DNA from 2 places in the Shewanella sp. MF05913 genome. Region 1 is predicted to be linked to the other one. Evidence: predicted binding sites of a transcription regulator. Region 1 holds the regulator's gene; the other holds the start of a gene.
What was found. The regulator sigma-54, encoded in region 1, starts transcription at its own class of promoters, with help from an activator protein. The targets are predictions, from matches to a motif close to GTTGGCACGNNNNTNGNNT.

Region 1 (3,786 bases):
AACATGAGCAGTCCTAATACGCTAGCGGCACTGGCTTGTTTGTCTGCTTGAATTAGGGTGATTTCAGCATCAAAGTCAGCAGCCAGTATTGCTAGCTTTGTGGCTGCTCGTGCATGTAAACCTAATTTATTTGAGATGGTGACTTGGCGCTCAAGCATGGCTAGCACTCCAGATAGGACTAAAGCTGATCTTCACTGATATTTAGCTCTCTGTGGCGGGCGTTGACTGTGTGTTTACTGCCTTGTCTAAATCGCTTAGCGAGTTGGTCGGTGATATAAACTGAGCGATGTTGTCCGCCTGTACAGCCGATGGCGATGGTTAAATAACTGCGATTATTACGCTCTAAATGTGGCATCCAGGTTTCGAATAGATTTTCGATTTGCCAAATAAACTTATTCACCAGAGGCTGACGGCCAAGAAACTCTTGCACAGGCTCATCAAGACCTGTTAATGGTCTTAATTCTATTTCCCAGTGCGGGTTAGGTAAAAAGCGCACGTCGAACATAAAGTCTGCTTCGGTCGGCATACCGTGTTTAAAGCCAAACGATTCAAAATTAATCACTAACTCTTTATCAACACTGCCAAGCAATATTTGTCTTACTTGATCGCTTAGCTCGTAAATATTGAGTGCCGATGTATCGACATAGTGATCAACCATTTTGGCGATAGGTTCGAGTAAGCGGCCTTCTAATTTAATCGCTTCTTGTAATGAAATATGGTTTTTAGATAGCGGGTGTAATCTGCGGGTTTCGCTGTAGCGTTTAAGTAAAACTTTGTCGCTAGAGTTTAAGAAAAAACTGGTAATTTCGGTATCAGGTTGCAGTATTTCAAGTTGTTCTTGAAGCACTTTGCCTTGTTCGGCAATATTGCGCACATCAACACTAATCGCTACGAGGTCATTACTGCCTTTTAACTGAGCCAATAAGGTGCCAATTAGCGGCAATGGCAGGTTATCAACACAGTAATAGCCTAGGTCTTCTAGTACTCTTAATGCTACTGATTTACCTGAGCCTGACCGTCCTGATACGATAACAAGTTTCATGCCGTAATTACCTGATAGAGTTCTGTAGAATCGTGGATTTTACGCAGCTGTTTTAGTACTTGTTTGTCGCTGAGTTTTTGGGCCATCGAAGATAAGGTGCTTAAGTGTTGTTGGCACTGATCTGCAGGAACTAATAATGCAAATAAGATATCGACAGGTTGTTTATCGATGGCATCGAACGAAATGGGTTCTTCGCATTTTACAAAGATCGCAATAGGGTGATCGATTGTCGTTAATCGGCCATGAGGTATTGCAATACCATTACCTATACCTGTGCTACCCATTTTTTCTCTTGCGATAAGGCTTTCAAACACCTCTTGCGAAGACAGGGTCGGGTACTGGGCAGCGACTAAATCGCTGATAAGTTCCAGTACCTTTTTCTTACTGCCCGGTGTGGCACAGGTGGTGCATTCCGGCTGCAGGATGGTACAAAGTTCCATCGTTAGTGTTTTGTATACTTCTCTTTGTGTTTAATTACCTGACGATCGAGCTTATCTATCAGGGCGTCTATTGCTGCATACATGTCTGTATGTTCTGACATTGCAAAAATTTCTCCGCCCTTTAGGCTGACTTTAGCTTCTGCTTTTTGTTGTAATTTTTCTACGTTGAGTACAACGTGAACATTATTGATCTGATCGAAGTGTCGTTCAAGCTTTGAAAACTTTTCCTGAACGTATTCACGTAAAGATTCGGTTATTTCAACATGATGCCCTGATAAATTGATCTGCATTACACTTCTCCATTGTTGAGTGATTTATAAACTCTTACGTTGGTTTGAGGGCGGTATCATCATTGCCTCACGGTATTTTGCAATCGTACGACGAGCAACGTTTATGCCCTGTTCGGCCAATAGTTGAGCCATTTTGCTGTCGCTAAGCGGCTTTTTCTGGTTTTCTGCAGCAACCAACTTTTTAATAAATGCGCGGATTGCTGTCGATGAGCACTCTCCGCCATCATCAGTGCTGACATGGCTAGAGAAAAAGTATTTTAATTCAAACAACCCTCGTGGGGTGTGCATGTATTTTTGAGTGGTCACGCGCGAAATGGTCGATTCATGCATTTCTACGGCTTCAGCAATGTCATTTAATACCATAGGTTTCATGGCTTCTTCGCCATATTCGAAAAAACCTTGTTGGAATTGCACAATGCAATTGGCTACTTTTAACAGGGTATCGTTACGGCTTTCAATGCTTTTGATAAACCATTTAGCTTCTTGCAAATGACCTCGTATAAACTGAGTATCAGATGGGTTTTTACTGCTGCGAGCCATTGCAGCATATTGCTGATTAACACCTATTTTAGGCATGTTATCTGGATTGAGTTCAACAACCCAACGGCCATTCTTTTTAAATACTGTGACATCAGGGATTACGTATTCGTCATCGACGGCAGTAATCAATAAGCCAGGACGCGGATTAAGAGATTGAATTAAGGTAATGGCATCACGTAACTCATCTTCTTTTAAACGCGTTTTACGCATTAATAATCTAAAGTCACGCCCAGCGATTAAATCCAAATAATCTTTGATGAGCATTCGCGCATTTTCAATGTGCGGAGTTGAGTCTGCATATTGTGACAGTTGAATGAGTAAACATTCACTAAGGTCACGTGCAGCAACACCTACGGGGTCAAAATGTTGAATTCGCTTTAACACCGCTTGAACCTCATCAAGCTCAACATTTTCATCGCCCATAGCTTCTAGTATTTCTTCAGTGCTTTGGGTTAGATAGCCGCGTTCATCTATTGCGTCAATGATGGCTGTTGCGATGGCAAGGTCGGTGTCTGAAAATGGCGTTAAGTTTTTTTGCCACTCTAAATGTTCATATAAGCCTTCGGTGGTTTCCCCTTGAAAAGGCATATCATCGTCACGCATGCTGGCACTACCAGACCCTGACATCGGTGAGGCGGTATAGACTTCATCCCAGGTTGTGTCCATGGGCATGTCGTCCATGGTTTCTTTACTGATGGATTCTGTGGTATCGATGGTTGAAGTATCTTTTTCGACACTCACATTACTGTTGTCACTGAAGTCTGTGTCTGATTGATCGCGACTTTCTTTTAAGGGATCTTTAGCTTGAGAAAATTCATCTTCTATTTCAAGCAATGGATTTGAGTCCAGCGCCTGTTGGATTTCTTGCTGTAGCTCCAATGAAGATAATTGCAGCAAGCGGATGGCTTGCTGCAATTGAGGGGTCATAGTGAGATGCTGACCCATTTTAAGTTGGAGTGACGCTTTCATTTACCGCTTATCCCTAGATGATTTCCATAAAAATAACAATCTCGAAAAACTGTAATGGGGTGTCACGTACGTCAATGACATTTCACGCAATTTAGGTATCGTTCAATGGAATGAATTAGATAGGCTAAAAGGCGGATACCCAATCAACTTGAAGATACGTGTTTCAGAGCTTCACCGTGTTTTCAATACTAGGCGCGTTAATGCGGTAATGTAGGCACCTTATAAATTAACGCAACAACGTAGTGGGAACACGGTGAAACTCCCAAGGGGCAAGTTTTACACGCGTTCATGCTGTGTTATTGATTTTGGAAAGGGAACGACCATTAACCGCAATCAATGCCTTGCCTAAACGCGTGTAAATTCTTGCTGAAATCGAGTATCTTCAGGTTGTTTGGGTATATAACCTAACTATAGCTTGAATTGTTCACCTAAGTACACAGCTCGAACTTGTTGATTGCTCAAGATCTCTTCAGGCGTACCTTCGGCAATTAAATTACCTTGGCTT
Region 2 (3,786 bases), on a different contig from region 1:
TCATTTGCTTAACTTGTTCAGTTAACAAGTGAATAACTTAGCAAGTTAACAAGATTGAAACAATCAACAAATACGGTTTACTTTTATATCCAAACAACCTGAAGGTGTTCGATTTCAGCAAGAATTGACACGCGTTTAGGCAAGGCATTGATTGTGGGTAATGGTCATTCCCTTTCCAAAATCAATAACGCAGCATAAACGCGTGTCAAACTTGCCCTTTGGGAGCTTCACCGTGTCCCCCTGATTATTGAATAAAGAGCGTTGTTGCGCTAATTTATAAGGTGTCTAGTATTGAAAACACAGTGAAGCTCTGAAACACGTATCTTCAAGTTGATTGGGTATATAATCAATAAATAGCTTTATTGATTAGTTCTTTGCAATTTGGGTATCGAAGATTAATACTGGAAATTCTAACGGGTCATATAAAGGAGTTGTCTCAATGGATACGACAGAAAATGATTTAAGCCACTTATTCCAGCAGCTCGGATTAGCGCACTCACAGCAAGATATTAATGAGTTTGTTAGCCGAAACAAATTAGCCGCACACACCCTGTTGATTGACGCCCAATGTTGGAATCAAAGTCAACGGGCATTTATAAAAGAAGCCTTAATGGAAGACGCCCAATGGTCTGAAGTTATCGACCAATTGGACGTAATGATGAGAGGTTAACCGAACTCTTACAATAACAGACCGATTCAAACCAGCTTAAATTTGCCCTAAAGCAGTGTCACCCCAGCCAACTAAGGTATTGTCTCTAAAGACTATTGGGGTGCACTCATCTTTAGTGGTTTTACCGTCACCTTTAGCCCATTGAGTGCGATAAAATAAGACTTTTATTGCCTGGTCTGTATTGGCTGAATTGTTTTTTGAATATGCTTCACTAAAATCGGCAGTGCCCATTAATGTCACCACTTGCTCGCTGGTCATGCCGAGTGCAAGGTTAGCCAATAAAGCACGATTTTTATCTTGTTGTTTTTCCCAATACTCGTGGCTTTTACCTGATTCATGATCGCCTACGCTAATCACACAGCCGCTTAATCCTACTGACATTAGCGCTACGACACTTGCCGCAATAAGTTTTGATTTCATGTTGCATCCTTTTTGTTAAAATATAATCCGCATTGTTATTACAGATCCTTGTAGCTAAAATCATGCCAAAACCTAATACACTGATTTAAAATGATTTCTAATGTAATAAAAAATTAATTAGTGAATATTGCTACATATAATGAAGGAATTTAACCAACAATGAGTCCAATTGAACAAGTGCTTGCTGCTGCAAAAGTGATAGCAAACAATGGCCATACTCCAAGTTTAGCGTTAATCAAAAGTCGTTTAGGCAATCGCTTTGCAATGCCGATATTGATCCAAGGCTTGCAGCAATTTAAAGCATTGCCGAAATCAGAATGGCAAAACTTACCTGAATTAGCCGATATCCCGGCACAAGATCAATCCTCTACCGTACCAGCAGACCCTATCGCTAAGCTGCAATTACAAATAGACGCCATGCAACAGCATATCGATTTACTCACTAACAGAGTCTGCGAATTAGAACAACAAGTCGTAACCATCACTGAAAATAAGGCACCGTAATCCATGTTTGTTACAGAACTTCGCTTTGAATGCTTTGCCGACACCACTATTGATGCAGCAGAAAAAGCCATTAATGGATTATTAGAAGCCCTACGCGCCAATGGTCAAATTTTAGGACGCGAGTTTGCAGTGGCTTTTAACGATGGTGAATTTAGAGTTCGCTTGTTGTTACCTGAAAAAACCAGCTTATCGAATCGTTATAATAGCCCTTGGGTAAAAGTGACGTTAGCGGGGTTAACTGCAGCTAAATTATTGGCACCAAGAGAAAAATTGATAGGCCAAGACATTAACTCAGAAGTCAGCAACACTGACGCACCTTCATGGCAACTGTTGTATACCAGTTATGTTCACATGTGCTCGCCACTGCGCAATGGTGACAACTTATTACCTATCCCGCTTTATCAACTGCCTGCAACGTTTAATGGTGATCATAAGCGCATCATAAAATGGCAAACAGAATGGCAAGCCTGCGATGAACTGCAAATGGCTGCAGCCACCAAAGCAGAATTCGCGGCATTAGATGAAATCACTCGGGCAGACAGTGACCTGTTTAGACGGGGTTGGGATTTACGTGGGCGGATAGAATACCTAACTAAGATACCCACTTATTATTATTTATATCGCGTGGGCGGCGAATCATTACAAGCAGAATTAACCCGCCCTTGCCCGCGCTGCGGCTCACATGAATGGAAGCTCGAACAACCGTTATTAGACATGTTTCACTTTAGGTGCGAGCCTTGCCGTATTGTGTCTAACTTATCTTGGGATCATCAATAAATGGAATTGTGCCATTGAGTTATCAGCAGATTATTTCCTACTACAAAGATTGTTATAAAGAAGATAGCGCCTCTATCAATCTTTGGAATGTGAACAAGTTTAAACAAGAAGATCGTTTCATTCTTGAAGGGCAAGATGAATTAGGCACAGGTTTTTTACCTCGCTTACCCATCCCGCAAGAATTTGCCGAGCCCATGCTTAAACGAGTTGCAATGTATCAAAGGGAAAGAATACTGCTGTATGCACGATTCTTATTTGTCGGTAAAGTGACGATTAAAGGTGAGCTCAAAACAGTTGTATCACCACTGCTGTTTAACGAAGCCACCATTGAGCAAGAAAACAATAACTTCTATTTTTCGGCCCAAACTGAAGACACTGAAATCAATGAAGCCCTGCTGCAACAATTGCTGCCAGAAGACAATGCGCTTTCAGAAGATCTCATCAATGAAGACATACATTCACCGTCTTTTTGGACCTCATACTTTAGCCGTAATCACATTGATATCCATTCACTTGAATTACTGAATTATCCAACACTTGCCAAACACCAAGACATTAAAAAAGCGTTAACCCAAAAAGTACCCCGCCTACTGCCTATTTCGATGCTACTTTTTGTGGAGCGGTCATCGAGCAGTCGCGGCGTACTTCACGAATTAGAAAGTATCATTAGCGCTAATGAACAATCAGCCCCCATTTGTAAGCTGTTTAACCATACGTTTGCAAATCAGGCTGTAAAGCTCAGAGAACCCACGCTAAAATATGATTTTTTACCCGGATTATTATCTACGCCACAAAAGAAAGTGATTCATATCGCTGCCAATGCCGATTTAGGCTGCGTATCGGGGCCGCCAGGAACGGGTAAAAGCTACACCATAGCGGCAGTTGCTGCCGAACATATGGCACGCGGAGAGTCGGTGCTTATTGTGGCCAATAATGATGTCGCCCTTGATGTGGTTGCTGATAAATTGGCTCGTAATTTTAACTTGGGCGAAGTGTCAATTCGTGCAGGACAAAAAGCATTTTTAAAACAATTAAAAGACTATACCGCAGACTTACTCGCGGGATATTTTACCGATGACTTAAGTCAAAGCCCGCAAGCATGTGAAGACGAACTGAATAAGTTGCAACGGTTACTGGTAAAACTGGAAAAACGTTTTATGGCGTTCAGTCGCAAGTCTATTCGCCGAGGGTTGCGCCTCCATCAACTACAAGCTCGACAATCCACATGGTTAAAACGGGTTTATTTGTTTTTTACTCAAGGCTCAATAAACCAGTGGCATCATCAATGGGATGCGTTAAACACCATCAATCAACACACCGTTACCCGTGAAACACTGGCAGCTGAATATCTTAATGCACTAAAAAAGAATAACGTAAACACATTAGTTAATCAGCACCGCAAATCGCTACAGGCC

Region 2: a site for sigma-54 is predicted at 1,142-1,160, ahead of AC19MV_RS13960 (DUF3192 domain-containing protein). Genes of this name have one in related genera too.

What each region holds. Positions count from the first base shown of each region.
Region 1 covers NZ_JCAYNT010000002.1:518,970-522,755, reverse strand. The annotation lists gene AC19MV_RS05745 (HPr family phosphocarrier protein) at 1-158, opposite strand, end outside; gene rapZ (RNase adapter RapZ) at 179-1,042, opposite strand; gene ptsN (PTS IIA-like nitrogen regulatory protein PtsN) at 1,039-1,482, opposite strand; gene hpf (ribosome hibernation promoting factor) at 1,485-1,772, opposite strand; gene AC19MV_RS05725 (RNA polymerase factor sigma-54) at 1,797-3,281, opposite strand; gene lptB (LPS export ABC transporter ATP-binding protein) at 3,690-3,786, opposite strand, start outside.
Region 2 covers NZ_JCAYNT010000011.1:118,006-121,791, reverse strand. The annotation lists gene AC19MV_RS13965 (DUF2789 domain-containing protein) at 440-670, shown strand; gene AC19MV_RS13960 (DUF3192 domain-containing protein) at 707-1,090, opposite strand; gene AC19MV_RS13955 (hypothetical protein) at 1,250-1,594, shown strand; gene AC19MV_RS13950 (Zn-ribbon-containing protein) at 1,598-2,371, shown strand; gene AC19MV_RS13945 (DEAD/DEAH box helicase) at 2,380-3,786, shown strand, end outside.